DNA from 3 places in the Pseudomonas sp. NPDC087336 genome. Region 3 is predicted to be linked to each of the others. Evidence: riboswitches for the same ligand, from Rfam matches in the RefSeq annotation. Region 3 holds a riboswitch; each other region holds the start of a gene.
The links. A riboswitch is a leader RNA that binds a small molecule or an ion and turns the genes downstream of it on or off. The one in region 3 is predicted to bind cobalamin.
Positions count from the first base shown of each region.

Region 1: it holds a riboswitch for cobalamin, as region 3 does, so the genes downstream of both, cobO (cob(I)yrinic acid a,c-diamide adenosyltransferase) here and cobW (cobalamin biosynthesis protein CobW) in region 3, are expected to answer to the same signal.
Region 2: it holds a riboswitch for cobalamin, as region 3 does, so the genes downstream of both, ACIO0C_RS11455 (ABC transporter substrate-binding protein) here and cobW (cobalamin biosynthesis protein CobW) in region 3, are expected to answer to the same signal.

Region 1 covers NZ_JBIUYA010000044.1:16,559-23,696, reverse strand. The annotation lists gene cobD (threonine-phosphate decarboxylase CobD) at 1-594, opposite strand, end outside; gene cbiB (adenosylcobinamide-phosphate synthase CbiB) at 587-1,495, opposite strand; gene bluB (5,6-dimethylbenzimidazole synthase) at 1,492-2,142, opposite strand; gene ACIO0C_RS28700 (cobyrinate a,c-diamide synthase) at 2,139-3,521, opposite strand; gene cobO (cob(I)yrinic acid a,c-diamide adenosyltransferase) at 3,518-4,129, opposite strand; cobalamin riboswitch at 4,212-4,446, opposite strand; gene ACIO0C_RS28690 (hypothetical protein) at 4,598-5,182, shown strand; gene ACIO0C_RS28685 (PQQ-dependent sugar dehydrogenase) at 5,250-6,563, shown strand; gene ACIO0C_RS28680 (O-methyltransferase) at 6,622-7,138, opposite strand, start outside.
Region 2 covers NZ_JBIUYA010000009.1:109,707-116,844, reverse strand. The annotation lists gene ACIO0C_RS11460 (DUF1624 domain-containing protein) at 1-1,134, shown strand, start outside; cobalamin riboswitch at 1,181-1,376, shown strand; gene ACIO0C_RS11455 (ABC transporter substrate-binding protein) at 1,522-2,535, shown strand; gene ACIO0C_RS11450 (FecCD family ABC transporter permease) at 2,532-3,548, shown strand; gene ACIO0C_RS11445 (ABC transporter ATP-binding protein) at 3,545-4,336, shown strand; gene ACIO0C_RS11440 (OprD family porin) at 4,358-5,692, shown strand; partial or broken gene ACIO0C_RS11435 (hypothetical protein) at 5,750-6,190, shown strand; gene ACIO0C_RS11430 (trimeric intracellular cation channel family protein) at 6,298-6,906, shown strand; gene ACIO0C_RS11425 (hypothetical protein) at 6,966-7,138, shown strand, end outside.
Region 3 covers NZ_JBIUYA010000005.1:229,282-236,419, reverse strand. The annotation lists gene cobN (cobaltochelatase subunit CobN) at 1-608, opposite strand, end outside; gene cobW (cobalamin biosynthesis protein CobW) at 612-1,673, opposite strand; cobalamin riboswitch at 1,772-1,984, opposite strand; cobalamin riboswitch at 2,111-2,336, shown strand; gene ACIO0C_RS07395 (CbtB-domain containing protein) at 2,458-2,652, shown strand; gene ACIO0C_RS07390 (CbtA family protein) at 2,664-3,368, shown strand; gene ACIO0C_RS07385 (cobalamin biosynthesis protein) at 3,365-3,778, shown strand; gene cobM (precorrin-4 C(11)-methyltransferase) at 3,862-4,608, shown strand; gene nfuA (Fe-S biogenesis protein NfuA) at 4,772-5,356, opposite strand; gene ACIO0C_RS07370 (fatty acid cis/trans isomerase) at 5,478-7,138, opposite strand, start outside.

The sequences.
Region 1 (7,138 bases), on a different contig from region 3:
ACCGGCCAGGCCGAAAAACTTGCCAAAGGATCGCAGCACGATCAAACCGACCTGATGGGCAAACGGCGCCACACTCAGGTGCGGCGTGTTGTCCATGAAGGCCTCGTCCACCACCAGCCAGCCACCGCGCGGGGCCAGACGCGAATGCCAGTCGAGCAGACGGGCGGGCGTAAGGTTCAGCCCGGTCGGGTTGTTCGGGTTGACCACCACCAGCACGTCGAGACTGTCGACGAAGAAGTCGACCTCCTGCTCCAGCACCTCGCGCACGATGTAGCCATTACGGCGCCACGCTTCGGCATGTTCGGCATAACAGGGCGACAGCACGCCGACCTTGCCTGCCCGGCGCAAACGCGGCAGCAACTGGATGGCCATTTGCGAACCGGCAACCGGCAGTGCCTGCAGGGTCCCGTAGTAGTCGCAGGCCGCCTGCTCCAGGCCGTCATCGGTTTCCGGCAACCGCGCCCAGGCCCGTTGCGGGATGTCCGGCACGGGAAACGGCCAGGGCGCCAGGCCGCTGGACAGGTCGAGCCAATCGGCTTCGTCGATGCCGTAATCGTGCGCCGCCTTGCGCAATCGTCCGCCGTGCTCAAGCATAAAATTCAGACCCCACGCACAGAATCAGCAGCCACAACCATACCCCACGCTGCACCAGTTGCCAGCCGCGGTCGATGGCGTCGGCATCCGCCGGCACGCCCTCGCCCAGCATCGGGCGCTGATGCAGTTCACCGTGATAAATCGCCGGCCCGCCCAGCTCGACGCCCAACGCACCGGCACCCGCCGCCATCACCGGGCCGGCATTCGGGCTGTCCCAGGTTGGCCCCTGGGTGCGCCAGCATTTCAACGCCAAGCGGGTTTTGCCCAACAGCGCATAGGTCAGCGCCACCAGGCGCGCCGGAATGTAATTGAGCACGTCGTCGATCTTCGCCGCCGCCCAGCCGAATCGCTCGAAGCGTTCGTTGCGATAGCCCCACATCGCGTCCAGGGTGTTGCTCAAACGGTAGAGCACCACGCCCGGCGCACCGGCCACGGCAAACCAGAACAGCGCGGCGAACACCGCGTCGCTGCCGTTTTCCAGCACCGATTCGGTGGCGGCGCGGGCCACGGCGGTTTCATCCAGATCAGTGGTTTTGCGGCTGACCAGGTAACTCACGCGTTGGCGCGCCTCTTCAAGATTATCGCTGCGCAAGGCCTTGGCCACCGGCGTGACGTGCTCGCCGAGGCTGCGCATGCCCAGGGCGCAATAGAGCGCGAGAATCTCGACGATCCAGCCGACGTAAGGCGCCCAGGAAAATGCGGTGGCCAACAGGGTCAGCGGCAACACGGCGATGACCCACGCGGTCACCCCATGGCTGCGCCAGCCGCGACCGCCGCCGTTGAAACGTTGCTCGATGCGCTCGGCAAAACGGCCGAACGCCACCAGCGGATGCCAGCGCTTGGGTTCACCCAGCAGCGCATCCAGCGCTACCGCGGCGACACTCAACAACGCCACACTCATTGACTCACTCCCCAATAATTTTCATACAACAGCTCACTCAGCGGACGCGCCTGCGCCCAGCCTTCGAGTACCAGCATCGGCGCCGGATAGAAGGCCTTGACCGGTCCCAGGCAGAGAATGGCCAAGGGCTTGGCGCCAGGCGGAAGACCCAGCAGGTCTGCCAGGGCTTGTGGTTCGAACAGCGAGACCCAGCCCATGCCCAGCCCTTCGGCGCGGGACGCCAGCCAGAGGTTCTGGATCGCGCAGGACAACGAGGCCAGGTCCATTTCCGGCAGGGTACGACGACCGAAGATATGCCGTTCGCGATCGTCCATCAGCGCCGCGACCAGTACCTCGGCACAATCGTTGATGCCTTCGACCTTGAGCTGCATGAATTCGTCGGTGCGCTCACCCAGGGCCTCGGCGGTGCGGATACGTTCCTGCTCCACCAGCCGCTGGATCTGGCTGCGCAAGGCGGGGTCGCTGATGCGGATGAAGCGCCAGGGCTGCATCAGGCCGACACTCGGGGCCTGATGCGCAGCCTCGAGCAGGCGCCGCAGCAATTCGGGCTCGACCGTGCCGCCAGCGAAGTGACGCATGTCGCGGCGTTCGCCGATGGCGCGGTAGACCGCTGCGCGTTCGGCGTCGGAAAAGGCGTTGTCGGTCATGGCCTCTTCGCTGGCAAGCCAGCTCCTACAGGGGTTATGTGATCCTTTGTAGGAGCTGGCTCGCCAGCGAAGGCGCCCGAAAGGTCAGGTGCAAACAGCGCGGCAATCGCCGATGGATTGGACGGAAAATAGAAGTGTACGTAAGAGGCCGTCATCCGCCCCTCGCGATAAACCGCCTCTGCCCCGCGCCCGCCGTTAGGACTCAGGCCACGGGCAATCGGAACATGCTCGGTCGTGGTCAACGAGTGGTGATAGGTATGCCCGCGCAAAGAACCTTCCGGCAGCTCAACCGCTTGCAGCGCCAGAGCCGCCAAGCGCTTTTGCATCACCGCATCACCCGCCAGCAAGCCGACCAGTTCCGCGCGCGCCCCTTCAACATCGGTCAACGAATCGAGCAGATAAAGCATCCCGCCACATTCCGCCAGCAAGGGTTTGCCCGCGGCGTAGTGAGCGCGGATCGCGGCCAACATCGAGGTGTTTTGCGACAGGGCCACATGGTGCAATTCCGGATAGCCACCCGGCAGGTACAAGCTGTCGGCCTCTGGCAAACCTGCATCACGGATCGGCGAGAAAAACCGCAGTTCGGCGCCCATCGCCCGCAGCAAATCGAGGCTGGCGCCATAGGTAAAGGCAAACGCTTCGTCACGGGCCACGGCAATGCGCACGCCAGCCAGCAAGGGGTCAACCGCCAGCACATCGGGCGCGGCGAACTCCACCGCCGGCGGGAGCGCGACTTCACAACTGCTGGCCAGGGCGTCGGCCGCCGCATCGAGGCGCACATCCAGGTCATTCAACTCGCTGGCCTGCACCAGGCCCAGGTGTCGACTCGGCAATTCGATCCCGGTCTCCCGGGACAAGGCGCCGTACCAGCGCAGGCCTTCGGTCAGACTGCCTTCGAGCAGTTGCGCGTGGCGCAAGGTGCCCACACGATTGGCCAGCACGCCGGCAAACGGCAAGTCCGGCTGATAGCGCGCCAGGCCCAGGGCCAGGGCGCCAAAAGTCTGGGCCATGGCGGTGCCGTCGATCACCGCGAGTACCGGCACCTCGAAATGCCGCGCCAGATCGGCGCTGGACGGCGTACCGTCGAACAGCCCCATGACGCCTTCGATCAGGATCAGGTCGGCGTCGCCGGCGGCCTCCCACAACAGGCGGCGACTGTCCTGCTCGCCGACCATCCACATGTCCAGCTGATACACCGGCGCACCGCTGGCGCGTTCGAGGATCATCGGATCGAGAAAGTCCGGGCCGCACTTGAACACGCGAACCTTGCGTCCCTGGTTACGATGCAACCGGGCCAGCGCGGCGGTCACGGTGGTCTTGCCCTGACCGGACGCCGGCGCGGCAATCAGCACCGCCGGGCAATGTCGAGGCTGGTTCACAGCTCGACGCCTTTTTGCGCCTTGATACCGGCCTGGAAGGCGTGCTTGATCATGCCCATTTCGGTGACGGTATCGGCCAGCTCGACCATCTCCGGCTTGGCGCCGCGACCGGTGACCACTACATGCTGCATGGGCGGGCGCGCTTGCAAATCGCTGAGCACCTGATCGAGATCGAGGTAGCCGTGCTTGAGGGCGATGTTCAGTTCGTCCAGCACCACCAGGCCGATCGAAGGATCGCGCAGCAGTTGCTGCGACACTGCCCAGGCCGCTTCGGCAGCGGCGATATCGCGCTGGCGATCCTGGGTCTCCCAGGTGAAGCCCTCGCCCATCACATGAAAACGCACCTGCTCGGGGAAGCGTCGGAAGAACAACTCCTCACCGGTGCTGTTGCGCCCCTTGATGAACTGCACCACGCCGCACTGCATGCCATGCCCCATGGCACGCGCAAGCATGCCGAACGCCGAGCTGCTCTTGCCCTTGCCATTGCCGGACAGCACCAACAGCAAGCCGCATTCGTTCGGCGAATTGGCGATGCGTTCGTCGATCACAGCTTTTTTGCGCAGCATGCGCGCCAGATGACGTTCGTCACGATCAGGGGTATCAGACATGGGGGAGCTCTCCGTTGAGGCAGGATTAACGGCGGGCAGGCACAAGAATAGACGGCAAGAAGCCTGGCATCGCCCACCGTGATGCCGCTTGGATGGATCAGGCCGGTCTCCGGGCTCATGAGCGGCGTGATGCCAGACTGCGCGCCTTCCCGCGTCACAGATCGACGCAGTGGCTTCAGACGCAGTTTTCACTCATTTACCGTTGCGGGGGCAGCGCCGGGATCGCAGGGCTTCATCGAACAAAGCGCTCACTCACCGGCTTCCCTGTTTCACTCTGTCGACCCAAGTCACAGAGCACCTGAAACAAGCGGCGAAGGTTAGAGGGTTGGGGGTGGAGCGTCAATTGAGAACCGGGTGTTGGAACGAATAACTGCCATCCATCCATAAATGACGTCAATCTTGTGTCACACTCGCAGCAGTGATATCAATCTGCCACAACCTCACAACACAAGAACAAGGGTGAGCCCCATGCAAGGCATGATCATCAGCAATCCGAAGCTGGAATTCCTGCGTCCGGTACTGGAACGCTGGTTCGACTGTATCGACCGCTACAACGCCGTGCGCGGCGACAGCGAGACACCCTACTGGCTCGACGAAAAAGCCAACCTGGGCCTGCTATCCGCCGCGGCATGGATGGCCGAAATGATCACACTGCAACAATCGCCCACGCGCAAACAGACCGAAGAAGGCGAACGCAATGGCCGCGCCGATCTGTTTATCGCCACGACCGAAGCACGCGCCTGGCTGCAGACCACCCAACGCTGGCCGCGGGTCAACAGCCTGAACCTGACCCAGGCCCTGCAGGACATCACCGGCGACGCAAAAAAAATCAGCTACGCCAGCGACCTGAAAATCGGCTGCCTGTTCGTCGCACCGCACAAGAGCCAGCAAGGCGCCACCCCCGAAGAACTCCAGGACATGGTCGATGACTTGCAAAAGGAGCACTGCTGCGCCGTGGCCTGGTATTTCCCCTATGCCTATCGCAAATTGCGCAACGAAGCCGGTCACTATCACCCCGGTATCGCCGTGCTGCTCAAGGAAGCTCGGGGCTGAGGTTGAACCATCGGGCTGTCACGCTTCTCTATGATTTAAGTCACTTCATTCATAGGGAAGCTCAGCAATGCGTACGTCCCAGCTGGTTTTCGTTATCGCATTAGCGGGAGGGCTCGCCGCCTGTGGCGAAACCGCCCGCTTTCAAGTCATCGACGGCACCGGGCCGTCCCCCAAGCTTCCGGAACCGAACAAGACACTCTTCCCGACGATGAACATCGCCCCGGCCATCGGCTGGACGGACGGCGCAAAACCCGTCGCAGCCAGCGGCACTCAGGTCGGCGCATTTGCCGAGAACCTCGATCATCCGCGCTGGCTGTACGTGCTGCCCAATGGCGACGTGCTGGTCGCCGAAACAAACGCCCCGCCCAAACCCGATGACAATAAAGGCATCAAGGGCTGGATCACCAAGAAAGTCATGGGCCGCGCCGGTGCCGCCGTGCCGAGCCCGAACCGCATCACACTGCTGCGCGACAGCAACCACGATGGCATTGCCGAAACCCGCACGGTATTCCTGGAAAACCTCAACTCGCCTTTTGGCATGACCTTGGTCGGCAATGACCTGTACGTTGCCGACACCGACCGCCTGCTGCGCTTCCACTATGAAAATGGCGACACGGCCATCAAGACAAAACCGATCAAGGTCGTCGACCTGCCGGGGGGAACCCTGAATCACCATTGGACCAAGAACGTCATCGCCAGCAAGGACGGCAGCAAGCTGTACGTCACGGTGGGCTCCAACAGCAACATCGGTGAAAACGGCATGGACCAGGAGCAAGGGCGCGCAGCGATCTGGGAAGTGGATCGCGCCACCGGCAACCACCGGATCTTCGCATCAGGCCTGCGCAACCCCAACGGCATGGCCTGGGAGCCGCGAAGCGGTGCACTGTGGACAGCCGTCAACGAGCGGGACGAAATCGGCAGCGACCTGGTGCCGGACTACATCACCTCGGTGACAGATGGCGCTTTCTATGGCTGGCCGTTCAGTTATTACGGCCAGCACGTCGACGTGCGCGTCGAACCGCAAAACCCCGACCTGGTGGCCAGGGCGATTGCCCCGGACTACGCGGTAGGCCCCCACACCGCCTCACTGGGCCTGACGTTTGCCGAAGGCAACAGGTTGCCGGCGCAGTTCAAGGAAGGCGCGTTCATCGGCCAGCATGGCTCATGGAATCGCAAGCCGCACAGCGGTTACAAAGTGATTTTCGTGCCCTTCAGCGGCGGCAAGCCGAACGGGCAACCGGTGGATGTGCTCACCGGGTTCCTCAATCACGAGGAAAAAGCCATGGGCCGGCCGGTGGGCGTGGTGATCGATCAGCAAGGCGCCTTGCTGGTGGCCGATGATGTGGGGAACAAGGTGTGGCGGGTGTCGGCGGTTAAATAGCCGCAGACAAATCACACCGTGTAGGAGCCAGCGGTGCGCCACACCCGGCATCACGCCATTAGCGTTTACGGCAGAGTGTGAGCCCATCCCCCAGCGGCAACAGCGACAGATCCACCCGCGCGTCATCCTTCAAGGCACGATTGAGCGCCTGGATGGCCCGGGTATCGGCGCTCTCGGGATTGTCCTCAAGCACCCGGCCACTCCACAGCGTGTTGTCGAAGACCACCAGACCTGCGGTACGCAACAGGCGTAGCGCTTGCTCCAGGTAGGCTGGGTAATTTGCCTTGTCGGCATCGATGAACACCAGATCGAACTGGCCTGGCTCATCCAGATTGCCAAGAGTTTCCAGCGCCGGTGCCAAACGCAGGTCGATTCGCCCGCACAGGCCCGCCTCCTGCCAATAGCGGCGCGCGATGGCGTTGTAATCCCCGGGAATGTCACAGCAGATCAGCGAGCCGTCATCCGGCAATGCCGCCGCCATGCACAGAGCGCTGTAACCGGTGTAAGTGCCGACTTCCAGCAAACGTCGGGCACCGGTGAGCTTTACCAGCAAGGCGAGAAACTGCCCCTGCTCC
Region 2 (7,138 bases), on a different contig from region 3:
AGCCTGAGCCAACGCCTGATGTCCATCGATGCCCTCAGGGGCCTGGTGATCATTTTCATGCTGCTCGATCACGTGCGCGAAACGTTCTTTCTGCACCGCCAGGTCACCGACCCAATGCTCATCGACAGCACCGAGCCGACGTTGTTTTTCAGCCGCACGCTCGCCCATCTCTGTGCACCGGTGTTCGTTCTTCTCACTGGCCTGTCAGCATTCCTGTACGGTGAAAAGCACCAGGGCAAGCCGTCGATGTTCCTGTTCAAGCGCGGCCTGTTCCTGGTTGCGCTGGAGTTCACCCTGGTGAATTTCGCCTGGACCTTCCAGTTCCCGCCCACTGTGATCTACCTGCAAGTGATCTGGGCGATTGGCGTCAGCATGATTGCCCTCGCGGCTCTGGTCTGGTTACCTCGGCCAATCCTCTGTGCCTTGGGCCTGGCCATAGTCGGCGGGCACAACCTGCTCGATCCCCTGCACTTTCCACCCGGATCGGCGCTTCACCTGCCTTGGGCGATCTTGCATGATCGCGGCTGGATCGAATTTTCCGAGCACTTGCGCCTGCGCAGCTCCTACCCCGTGCTGCCGTGGATCGGGGTCATCGCACTGGGTTACTGCATCGGCCCCTGGTTCGCACGCTCAACCCCGGCCGCCGTGCGCCAGCGCCATCTGTTGCTGGCCGGGGCCGGCGCATTGGTCGGTTTCATCGCCCTGCGCCTGGTCAACGGTTATGGCGAGGCACAGTGGGTGGTCCACGAAAGCACCACGCTCACCCTCATGGGTTTTTTCAACATCACCAAATACCCACCTTCCCTGCTGTTCCTGTGCCTGACGCTGGGCGTGGGGCTGTTGCTGCTGCTTGGCTTCGAGCGGGCCCGGCAGCGCCAATGGATCAGCATCCTGGCGGTATTCGGCGCGGCACCGATGTTTTTCTACCTGCTTCATCTGTATGTGCTGAAAATGCTTTATCTACTCAGCGTGGCGTTGTTTGGCCTGAACCAGGGCGACTACTTCGGCTTCGACGGCATAGGGGCCGTGTGGCTGACCGCCGTGATCCTGGCGGCAACGCTGTATCCACCGGTGCGCTGGTTCGCCGCATTGAAGGCGCGTCGTCGTGATATTGGCTGGCTCAAATACTTCTGACCGGGACTTCTTATCGGAGCTTAGGTTCGCCTCGGGCGGCATGATCGACTACCATGCCGCCGCCGGTTCCCAAACGGGAATAATAGGGAATCCGAGATGCTGCCAACGCATCAAACGGAACTGCCCCCGCAACTGTAGGTGCCGAGCCTGCTCCTGAACTGCCACTGGGATCGATTCCCGGGAAGGCTGGAGCATGCCATGACGCATCAGTCAGGAGACCTGCCGGCCAAGCAACAATCACTAACCGGCGGGGTGTCCGGGAAGGACATCTTTGCGCGCGTGTCACTTCGGTGATCGGCCTTGCGCTGCTTTTTCGGCAGCGCTCGATGATGTGTTTTCCAGACCTTGCACCCTGGCTGCGTGTACGGTTCAAATGGAGATTGCATCATGCTGTTGCCGCGCTTTTTCGCCCTTGTCACAGGCCTGGGTCTTTCTGCCCTCACCTGTGCCTCCCCTACCCATTACCCGCTGACGATCGAGAACTGCGGCAGCACACTGACGTTCGCCCACGCCCCTGCCCGGGCTGTGACGATCGGCCAGGCCGGCACTGAAATGCTCTTCGCCCTGGGACTCGGTGACAAACTGGTCGGCACTTCGCTGTGGTTCAATGATGTGCTGGCCAAGTACAAGGGGCAAAACGACAGGATCGAACGCCTGGCCGATAACGAGCCGAGTTTCGAGTCGGTGATCGGCAAACGCCCGGAGCTGGTCGCCGTCGAGCTTGAGTGGATGGTCGGCCCGCAAGGTGCCGTCGCTACCCGCGAGCAGTTTCACGAACTGCAGATTGCGACCTATCTCATGCCCTCGGACTGCGAGTCCAAGGACAACCTGGTGGGCGCCGACGGCACCCGCCTGCAGCCATTTCGCATTGACAGTCTCTACAAGAGCATCACCCAGCTGGCGGAGATTTTTGATGTGCAGGCGCGTGGGCAGCAACTGAACGCGCAACTGCAGGCCAGCCTGGCCAAATCCATTGCCGCGGTGCGAGACAAAGACCTCACGCACACCAGCGCGCTGGTCTGGTTTTCCAGTGCCAGCCTGGATATCGATCCCTATGTTGCCGGGCACAAGGGCATTCCCGACTTCATGCTGGGTACCTTGGGCGTGCGCAATGTGGTGCAGTCCGACGAAGAGTGGCCAACCGTTGGCTGGGAAACCATCGCCAAGGCCAACCCGACTTTCCTGGTCATCGCCCGCATGGATCGCCGTCGTTTCCCGGCTGATGACTATCAACAGAAACTGCAATTCCTGCGCAGCGATCCCGTGACCCGCAACATGGACGCGGTGAAAAACAACCGCATCATCATTCTCGACGCCATGGCCATGCAGGCCAGCGTGAGAATCTTTGACGGTCTCGAATCGCTGGCAACGGCCATCAACAGCTACGACCTGCCAAAATGACCGCGACGCTGATTCGCACTCTGCTTGCGCTGGTGATCCTGCTTGTGGCCGTGATTGCCGGTGTGGCCATCGGTGAAACCCGCATCGAACCCGGTGTGGTGTTCCAGGTGCTGGCCAACAAACTGTGGGCGGCCGGGTATGCCCTCGATCCCATCGACGAGGGCATCGTCTGGAACTACCGCCTGACTCGCGCGCTGGTGGCGGCAGCTTGCGGGGCGGGCCTGGCGACCTGTGGGGTGATCCTGCAATCGCTGTTGCGCAACCCGTTGGCCGATCCCTACCTGCTCGGCATTTCCGCGGGGGCCTCGACGGGCGCGGTGCTGGTGGTGTTGCTGGGCCTCGGTGCCGGCGCGATGTCGATGTCGGCCGGGGCCTTTGCCGGTGCCGTCGCCGCCTTCGCCGTCGTTGTGTTGCTGGGCCGTGCCAGCGGTTCGCCTGGTAGTACCGGCCAAGTCATCCTGGCGGGGATTGCCGGGTCGCAACTGTTCAATGCGCTCACGGCATTCTTGATCACCAAGTCGGCCAGTTCCGAACAGGCGCGCGGCATCATGTTCTGGTTGCTGGGCAATCTCAGCGGCGTGCACTGGCCATCCGTGTGGCTGGCCGCACCGGTTGCAATAGCCGGTCTCGCGGTGTGCCTGTGGCATCGCCGTGCACTGGATGCCTTCACCTTTGGCGCCGACTCCGCGGCCTCGCTCGGCATTGCAGTACGGCCTGTGCAATTTCTGCTGATCAGCTGTGCCGCCCTGGTGACAGCGGTGATGGTGTCGATCGTTGGTTCCATCGGTTTCGTCGGACTGGTGATTCCCCACGCCGCCAGGCTGTTGCTGGGCACTCGGCATACGCGCCTGCTGCCGGCCAGTGCGCTGGGCGGTGCGGTGTTCCTGGTGGCCGCCGATGTACTCTCGCGGACGTTGATCAAGGGCCAGGTGATTCCGGTCGGCGTAATTACCGCATTGGTCGGCGCGCCGGTGTTCGCGCTGATCCTGGTCAGTCGCAGGAACGCCCGATGAATGCTGTTGCTCCAGTTATCGACGAAGCCGTGCTGAGTTGTTCCAGCCTCGGATTGCATATCCGTAATGTTGAATTACTGCACGACATCCACCTGGACATTCGCCGTGGCGAAACCCTGGGCCTTGTCGGGCCCAACGGTTCAGGAAAATCCACGCTGCTCAAGCTGCTGGCCGGCGTGCGCCTGCCCAGCCGGGGAGTCATCCAGCTCAACGGCCAAGACCTCAAGGCACTGTCACGGCGAACCATCGCACAAACCCTGGCGGTGGTTGAACAGCAGGCCGACACCCAGGATGTGATCAGCGTGTTTGACGCCGTGGCCCTGGGCCGAACGCCGTGGCTGTCAGCCTTGAGTCCATGGTCGAAGGCGGACGAGGACATCGTCCATCAAGCCTTGCGTGACGTTGATGCGACGCATCTTTTGCGGCGCACCTGGCGTAGCCTCTCCGGCGGCGAGCGTCAGCGCGTGCATATTGCTCGCGCCCTGGCCCAGCGCCCGCAGATCCTGGTGCTGGACGAACCGACCAATCACCTCGATATCCAGCACCAGCTGGCGATTCTGCAGGTGGTTCACGCATTGCCGGTGACCACCGTGATTGCCCTGCACGACCTCAACCACGCACTGACCTGTGATCGCCTGGCTGTGCTGGAAAAGGGCCGCCTGGTCGCCCTTGGCAGACCGCTCGAGGTGTTGACCCCACAACGCCTGCTGGACACCTTCGGCGTCCACGCGCACTACCTCATTGACCCCTTCGACGGCGCGCACATCCTGCGCTTGCGCTCATCCTGACTCGTTTGTGGACACCCCGAAATGCCTACCCGATCGGCCATTCTCCTCGCCCTGGCAAGCCCATTCGCACTCGCTGATTCGGCTCAATCGCAAGCCAATGGATTTGTCCAGGACAGCGCCTGGAGCCTGCTCAATCGCACGGTCTACGACCATCGCGAGTACCTTAATGGCGCCCGCAATGGCGCTGCGCGTAATGCCTACAAACCGCGTGACGAGCGTAATGGCTACGCCGAAGAATGGGCCTACGGGCTGATGGGTACGGTGCAATCGGGCTTCACCCAGGGCCCGATCGGGGTGGGTATGGATGCCCACGCCTACCTCGGGACACAACTGGACAGTGGCGGTGGCCGCGCAGGGAAAGCACGATTGCTGGGGCTCGACAACCAGGGACATCCCAAGGACGCGTTCAGCCGCGGCGGCGCGGCGGTCAAACTGCGCCTGTCATCGACCGTACTGAGCTATGGCGAGCAGCGGGTGAAAGCGCCGGTGTTCAGTTCGTCCGACAGCCGCCTGCTCCCGGAGACCGCCACCGGCGTGTTTCTCGCCAGCAACGAATTCGAGGCACTGAAGCTGGTCGCAGGACACTTCACCGAAAGTACCGATCGAAACGCCAGCAGTCATGACCAGGGCTTTGTGGTCAACTACTCCAACGCCGCGAAAAGCAATGCCTTCGATCTCGCGGGCATGGTCTTCACGCCGGGAAAGAACCTGAACCTCAGCGTCTATACCTCGCGCTATGAAAACACCTGGAACCAGCATTACCTGGGTGGCACCTTCATCCAGCCACTGGACGAAACCCGCGCGTTGTCACTCAACCTGAACCTGTACCGCACCACCGATGAGGGCAAGTCGCTATCCGGCAGGATCGACAACACGACCTGGAGCCTGATGTCCACTTACACCCAAGGCCCCCATGGCTTCAGTCTCGGGTATCAGAAGGTGGACGCCAACACGCCGTTTGACTACGTCACCCGTGGCGCGATCTTCATCAGCAACGCCGTGCAGCTGTCGGACTTCAACGCTCCCCATGAACAGTCCTGGCAAGCCCGCTACGATCTGGATGCCACCCCCTGGGGGTTACCGGGCCTGTCCATGAGCGCCGCCTATGTGCGCGGCAGCCGGATCGATGGCAGCCATGTCGACCCGCAAGGCGGCTACGCCTATCTGGGTTATGGCGAAGGCGGCAAACATTGGGAACGTGACCTACTGGTGCGCTATGTGGTGCAAGGTGGCGCGGCGAAAGGCACCACCCTGTCGTTGCAACACAATGTGCATCGAGGCAATACGGCCCAGGCAGAACTGGACACGGATCAGGTACGCCTGGCTGTGGAGTATCCGCTGACGGGAAGGTTTTGAACCTGTTTGCGGTCAACGCCCTGGACAGACACCACTTAAGCCCTGATGCTTTGACATCGCTGGCAAAATGCGTTGGCCATGGAAGACATTTCCTCGTGGGCTTTGTGTGACAGTGACCCTCTCAAGCTCCACTACATCTGGAGCCTTTGGCAGATCGGCGAGGCGAGCGAACACGACTGGCGAGTAGAGTTGGACGCCACAAGGGAAACGATCGCACAAGGACGCATTGGCTTCGCTGACTGTTACATCGTTGGCCGAATAGATCCCCAGCTCGCGCGCGAACGAGCCAAAGCAGACACCACCCGCCGACGGAGTAAATTCGAACTACAGGTGCGCCTCCAACAGACGCTACTGACCTGGTACTCAGCGATGGATGAAGTGCTTCCCGGCAGAGTGCGATTCGGGTTTCCTTCAAAAATCCCCACCGCAGACAACCTTGATGGAAGATATTCGGTAACGGCCTTTGATCAAATGATCGCATCGCTCCCCAGAAAATAATCAGCCCTCTCGCCGACAGGGATTTCGAGGCTGGTGCAAAGAGCGTGAATTGATGTAAAGGCAATGTATAGGTGTAGTAGCCAGCCGCTGACAGAAAGGAACGCAAAATGCTTTATTTCCAGCAAATGTTGGGCATTGCCGTGTTTTCCATCACCGGTGTGTTGGCCATCAAGAAAGCCGATGTGGATCTGTTCGGTGCCGTGGTGCTCGGCATCATCACCGCTATCGGTGGAGGCACGATCAGGGATCTGCTGCTGGATCTGCCGATCTTCTGGATTGCAGACTTCAATTACATCTGGGCCGCCTTGTTCGCTGCGCTGCTGGCGTTTTTTTTGACCCAAAGACTGCAACGACGTTACCGTCTGCTGCTTTATCTCGATGGTTTGGCGGCTGCGCTGTTCGCGTTGGCGGCGACCGAAAAAGTCCTAGCATTGCAGCTTGCCGCGCCCTTGGCAGTGATGATGGGCGTGCTGACCAGCATCGGCGGCGGTATCGCACGGGATGTGCTGGCTGGCAGGGTTTCACTGCTGATGTCGCGAGAGATTTACGCCACGCCCCTGTTGTTGGGATGTACGCTCTACGTGCTGTTGCGAGACGTGTTCCCCTCGATCTGGATTGGCGGTTGGATTGCCTTGATTTTCACCATCGGTCTGCGGTTCCTGGCCATTTACAAGCATCTTCAGATGCCAGCGATTTTTTCTACCCGGCAGGGATGAATCGCCACCCTACGACGAACGCTGGAATGGACCCTCTCGACTATAAGGATTTAACGTTTATGGACATCACCTTTTCTCAAGTCAGCGAGCGTTTGAACGATCGCCGGTTCACGGTCGCAGGCAACACCCACGGGCTTTCTGGAACAGGCACTGTGTTTCATTACCATGTCGAGGGCGATGCCGTTTGGGGAACCTACCAGGGCGGCAGGATCCGCATCGGCAATCAGGTCGG
Region 3 (7,138 bases):
GCCGCCACCGGTTGACCACTGCGCCACTCCGATTGCCAGTCGCTCAGTGCCGCGGGACTTTTTCGCGGGTGGTAAATCGCCGTGCGTGGCAAGGTGTGCGGCTCGGCCCAGGCGTAGTCGCGATCCAGCCAACGATTGGCCAGGCAATGGAAAAAGTCCAGGGCATTGCCCATGCCACCCTGGCGCAGGAATTGCCATAGCCGGTCGCGATCTTCAACGCCCACGGTGCTGAGATCGCTGAGTTCCGGGTCCGGACGATCATCGCCAGGCACAAGGATCAGCTGCACACCACGCTGCGACAACTCCACCAGCCGCTCGACGCCGTAACGCCAATAGGCGATGCCGCCGTGCAGCGAAATCAGGATGACTTTGGCATGGCTCAGTACTTCGTCGACGTACAGGTCGACCGATGCATGGTTCTGCACCTGCATCGGGTTGGCCAGGCGCACACTCGGGTAGTCGTCGGGCAACTGCTGCGCCGCTTCGGCGAGCAGCGCCAGGCTGGAGTCGCCGCTGCACAGGATCACCAGCTCGGCGGGGGTTTGTCCAAGGTCGGCAATGTTGTCATCCGACACGAATCCGCCGGGCTGGGTCCTGAGCAGGTGCATGGGTTACACGCTGAGCGCGGCGCGCAATTGCGCTTCGAGCATTGCGGCGTCCAGTGCCTGGCCGATCAATACCAGGCGGGTGGTGCGCGCTTCTTCAGCGCCCCACTGGCGGTCGAAATGCTTGTCGAAACGGGTGCCCACGCCCTGGATCAGCAGGCGCATCGGTTTGTTCGGGACCGCGGCGAAACCTTTTACGCGAAGGATGCCGTGCTGCACCACCAGTTGGGTCAGCGCATCCATCAGCAGGCTATCGTCGGATGCCGGCAGTTCGATGGAGATCGAGTCGAAGGCATCGTGGTCGTGATCGTCTTCGCCTTCATGGTGGTGGTCGTGATGGCTGTGGCGGCTGTCGATATGCTCTTCGGAACCAGCACCGAGGCCGATCAGCACGTCCAGCGGCAGGCGACCGCTGCTGGCTTCGATGACTTTCACCGCTGGCGGCAATTCCTCGGCGACTTCCAGGCGCACGCGGGCCAGGTCTTCGGGGCTGATCAGGTCGGCCTTGTTGAGGATCACCAGGTCGGCGCTGGCCAGTTGGTCGGCGAACAGCTCGTGCAGGGGCGATTCGTGGTCCAGGTTCGGGTCGAGTTTGCGCATGGCGTCGACCTGGTCCGGGAACGCGGCGAAGGTGCCAGCCGCAACGGCCGGGCTATCGACCACGGTGATCACCGCATCAACGGTGCAGGCACTGCGGATTTCCGGCCACTGGAAGGCCTGGACCAGAGGTTTGGGCAGGGCCAGGCCGGACGTTTCGATCAGGATGTGGTCGAGGTCGCCGCGACGGGCCACCAGTTCGCGCATCACCGGGAAGAACTCTTCCTGCACGGTACAGCACAGGCAGCCGTTGGCCAACTCGTAGACGCGGCCGTTGGCTTCATCGATGGTGCAACCGATGGAACACTGCTTGAGGATTTCGCCGTCAATGCCCAGTTCGCCGAACTCGTTGACGATCACCGCGATGCGGCGGCCCTGGGCGTTGTCGAGCATGTGCCGCAGCAAGGTGGTCTTGCCCGAGCCGAGGAAGCCGGTGACGATGGTGACGGGGAGTTTGGCCAGTGTTTTCATCGGATGCCCTTTGGCAAGGTGGCGGGCATACGGGACGAGAACCGGCGACGCACAAGCGTGCCGCAAGGGTTCGCCACCGGATCACCCCGCCCGGTTGTAGTGAGAATCTGTATCGAGGCAGGTCTCCTGGCTGACGGCTGGCCAGTCGTTGGACTGGCGGTTACTGCGCCTTCCCGCTCGCGCCATGGCTGGCGCATGCAGTGGCATGGCAGAAACTGAACCGTTCACAGTTGCGGGGGCAGCCGCGGCATTGACCGCGTTCCCTTCTTAGCTTCGACAAACGCCGAAGAACCTCGAAAGCGCAAGGCTACGCATGGTATCGGGGCGGGTCAATGTCTTGTGTCGCCCGGATTAGATCGTTCACGCTCCGCGTGGGAACGATCCAACCCTCAGATGAGAACCCTTGCCAATTGACGCCCTACCCTCGCCCATGCTCTCCTACGCATCTTGTTACGGGTGCCCTTCACAGGGTGAAACGGGAAACCGGTGAATCATGTGCTTTACTTCCAGCCATGTCAGTCCGGTGCTGCCCCCGCAACGGTAAGCGAGCGAAGCGTCAGATCCACTGTGCCAATGCGGCATGGGAAGGTGATGCTGGAAGGTTCAGGCTAACGCCTGAGCCCCTCGTGAGCCCGGAGACCGGCCCGCAACACAAAGTGAACAATACGATCACTTCAATCAACAAACCCGCGGTGGGCGGGCGCTGTTCGGACTTCTGCGCGCTCGGTCGTGCGGGGCTCTGCTTGCGCTCTTATTCCCCGCTGACAGAACAGAGGGAAGCGCCATGTCGATTATCAGCAGCACCGGCCACAGCAATACCGCCAGCACCACCACTACCCTGTCCCAACGCCTGACCGCCGCCGTTTGTGCGTCGATCCTCGGCGCGTGCCTGGTGTATTTCGCCGGTTTCTCGCACATCGAAGCCGTTCACAACGCGGCTCACGATACGCGCCACAGTTCCGCGTTCCCGTGCCATTGAGACCTGCCGACATGATCAAGCGTATTGCGCAAACCGCAGGTTTCAGCGGGCTGCTGGCCGCCCTGCTGCTGACCCTGCTGCAAAGCTTGTGGGTTTCTCCGCTGATTTTGCAGGCCGAAACTTACGAAAAGTCCGAACCTGCGACAGTTGAAGTTCATGAACATGCCGCGGGTGTCACTGCCCACACCCACGACGCCGAAGCCTGGGAGCCGGAAGACGGCTGGCAGCGCGTGCTGTCGACAACTGGCGGCAACCTGGTGGTGGCGGTCGGTTTCGCCCTGATGCTCGCCGGTCTCTACACACTGCGCGCGCCGACCAAGACTTCCCAAGGCCTGCTCTGGGGCTTGGCGGGCTACGCGACCTTCGTGCTGGCGCCAACACTTGGCCTGCCCCCTGAGTTGCCAGGCACCGCGGCTGCCGATCTGGCGCAACGCCAGCTCTGGTGGATCGGTACCGCCGCCTCCACCGCTGTCGGTATCGCCCTGATCGCGTTCAGCCGCCACTGGCTGATGAAAGTCCTTGGCGTGGCGATCCTTGCCGTGCCGCATGTGATTGGCGCACCGCAACCGGACGTGCACTCGATGCTCGCTCCAGAAGCACTGGAAACTCAGTTCAAGATCGCTTCGCAGCTGACCAACGTGGCGTTCTGGCTGGCCCTGGGCCTGATGAGCGCCTGGTTGTTCCGCCGCAAAAGCGATGGCCAGTACCACGCATGACTGACCTCAGCACAGCGCCGACCCTGGTGGTCGGCCTGGGCTGCCAGCGCGGCTGCCCCGTCAGCACGTTGCGGGCACTACTCGACCAGGCACTGCAGGCGCACCGGATCGAACTGCATCGGATCAAGGCCCTGGCCAGCATCGACTTGAAACGCGATGAACCGGCCCTGAACGAACTGGCCGAACAGCTTGGGTTAGAGATGCTGTACTTCAGCAGTGAACAATTGGCCGCTTATCAACCGCACCTCAGCCACCATTCGCAGATCGCGTTCGAGCGTACCGGCTGTTACGGCGTGGCGGAAAGTGCCGCCCTGGCCTTGGCCGAACAGTTGGCCCAGTCGCCGGCAAAACTGCTGATTCGCCGACAAAAATATGCCCAGGCCACCCTCGCCTTGGCCGGCGCCGCGTAAAATCCCCGATAATCCGCACATTCGATCATGAGCAATCTTCATCTGAAGCCTTGCCCAGCCCCCATTTTCAACAGGAACCTTCGATGACCGTCTATTTCATCGGTGCCGGTCCCGGCGACCCGGAACTGATCACCGTCAAGGGCCAGCGCCTGATTCGCAGCTGCCCGGTGATCATCTATGCCGGCTCGCTGGTACCCACCGCGGTGCTGGAAGGACACAGCGCCGAACAGGTGGTCAACAGCGCCGAACTGCACCTGGAACAGATCGTTGAATTGATCAAGGCGGCCCATGCCAAGGGCCAGGACGTGGCTCGCGTGCATTCCGGCGACCCGAGCCTGTATGGGGCTATCGGCGAGCAGATTCGCCATCTGCGTGAGCTCGATATTCCTTTTGAAATCATCCCCGGCGTGACCGCCACGGCCGCCTGCGCGGCGCTTCTGGGCGCGGAACTGACGTTGCCGGACGTGTCGCAGAGCGTGATCCTGACTCGTTACGCCGACAAAACCGCGATGCCCGCCGGTGAAGAACTGGGCAACCTGGCGCAGCATGGAGCGACCATGGCGATCCATTTGGGGGTCAATCATCTGGAGAAAATCCTTGCCGAGTTGCGGCCGCATTACGGCGCGGATTGCCCGATCGCGGTGATTCACCGGGCGACCTGGCCGGATCAGGATTGGGTGGTGGGGACACTTGAGGATATTGCCGAAAAGGTTGAAGCCAAGGGGTTTCGACGTACGGCATTGATTCTGGTGGGTCGGGTGTTGGGCAGCGAGCAGTTCAGCGAGTCGTCGCTGTATCGTGCGGGGCATGCGCATTTGTATCGCCCCTGAGTAGATCGTTCCCACGCTCTGCGTGGGAATGCCTCAACAGACGCTCTGCGTCCGCTTTTGGGACGCGGAGCGTCCCGGGCTGCATTCCCACGCGGAGCGTGGGAACGATCAATAAAAAAACGGCGCTCACGGGGCGCCGTTTTTTCATGCCGCAGCGAACACCTTAGTAGTAGGCGTTTTCTTTCTGCGTGTGGTCAGTCACGTCACGCACGCCCTTGAGCTCGGGAATACGCTCGAGCAAGGTGCGCTCGATGCCTTCCTTCAAGGTCACGTCGGCCTGGCCGCAGCCCTGGCAACCGCCGCCGAACTGCAGGACGGCGATGCCGTCTTCGACCACATCGATCAGGCTGACCTGGCCGCCGTGGCTGGCCAGCCCCGGGTTGATCTCGGTTTGCAGGTAGTAGTTGATACGCTCGTTGATCGGGCTGTCGGCATTGACCATCGGCACCTTGGCGTTTGGCGCCTTGATGGTCAACTGGCCGCCCATGCGGTCGGTGGCGTAGTCGACAACGGCGTCATCCAGGAAAGCTTCGCTGAAATGGTCGATGTACGCGGTGAAGCTTTTGAGCCCCAGCGCCGTGTCTTCGGGTTTTTCTTCGCCCGGCTTGCAATAGGCAATGCAGGTTTCGGCGTACTGGGTGCCAGGCTGGGTGATGAAGACGCGGATGCCGATGCCCGGGGTGTTCTGCTTGGAGAGCAGATCAGCCAGGTAATCGTGGGCGGCGTCGGTGATGGTAATAGCGGTCATGGAAACTCCTCGCAGGCTTGGGCGCAGTTTACGCCAATCATCGCCGCGCACAAAGTCCTAGTATTTTTGTCGGGAAAGAATTGTGGGAGCGGGCTTGCTCCCACAGGGGATCAGCGGTGTTTCACAGGTTCTCGTAGCGATTCATGTCCAGCACGCCCTCTTCCACGGGTTCGGTTTCGTGGATATAGCGACTCAGGTCATGAAAGTACTGCCAAAATTGCGGATGACTGCGGCGGATACCCCAACGTTCGACGACTTTCTCCATACCATCGGCATCCTTGGCGTTTTCCATCGCATCGACAAAATCAGGCACTTGATCGGCCGAAATGTTGAACATGAAGTTCGGGTAACTGCTCAGCACCCCGGGGAAAATGGTGAGCGTGTCGAGCCCCGGCTGATAGCGCAGTGACTCGCCGAGCAGGAACGCCACGTTGCTGTGCGCGCGGTTGCGCAGCAGGCTGTAGACCACACGCTGACCGCTCGCGGTTTCGATGCGCAGCATGGTCGCTTCCGGCAGTTGATCGATGACCTTGAGGCCGGCCGCCGGGCGTGAGGCCAGGCGACTCAACGCCTGCTCGGCGGCCTGCAGGGCCGGATCGATGTTCGGTCGCGAGCAATAGGCGCCGTCGCAGCGATTGATCGGATCAGGCTTGGCGTTCAGCTCGCCGTATCGCGCCAGCAGCTGCATGGCGAAATCGCGCTTGGGGTCTTTTTCATCGAGTTTCAGCGCGGTCGGCGTGTCGTCGTCGATGGCTTCATAGTCCAGCCACATCTTGAACTTCCCGCTGTTCTGGTACCAATCGTCAAGGAAGCCCTCCCGCGAATCAGCCGGCATCAGGCGCAGGAAATTCTGCTCGGCGCCATTGCGAATCAGGTCGAAATACAAGCGCGTCTGGGCCTGGTGGGAAACATTGCCGAACACGTCGAAATTCACCGCCAACTGATAGTAAGTGCGCTCGAGCAGCGGGAAGTCGAACAGCCACATCGTTTGCGGCACATCGCCGATCAGGCCCTTGGTCACCGCGGCGCTGTCGAAATGGCGGAAGATGCTCAGCAGCGCGTTGTCGTTACCCGCCCACAGGCTCGACCAGCTCGGCGCCGGCAGATCGGCATAGCTGTCCCGGCGCAGGGCCTCGTACTCGTTACGCTTGTCGCGGTAGTCGTGCCACAGGCTCAGGACACTGCCGACGTCGTCGTTTTGCCCCGGCATCGCCAGCAACGGCGTGGCCTGGCCGCGGTAGTTCGGGTCGATGATGTAGAGGTCGTGCTCCGGGGCCTGGAACAGCGCCCAGAAGTTGTCGCGGATCACATCAGTGGCGATCTGCCCGCGGCAGACCGGACCGCGAATAAAGGTGCGGACGAAATACTCGGCGTTATCCAGCATGAACTGATAACGCGCCTGAGCCGGGATGGCCTCGAAGGTGGTAAACGGATTGGCCCGACGTTCCGGGCCGTAGCCCGGCAAGGCGTTGACCTGCCAGTTGCCGTTGTAAAAGAGGCTCTTGACCCGGGCCATCTTCGCTGCGCTCAGGGCATAGGTGATGTGAGTCTTGTGCACGATCACCCCCTGCACCGGCCACAGGCGGTAATACACCTGGGTGCCGGGGTCGTCATTCGGCCGACGGGTGTTGATCAGGTCGATGGGCTGGCCGGTCGGCGTGCGAGACCGCACCCACTGGAAGAAATGCCCCGGCTCGCCGTCCTTGAAATACAGGTGCGCGAGAAACCAGTGTTCGAACAACCAGCGCCCGACCAGACTCTGCCGGGCGCCCGGAGCGTTGA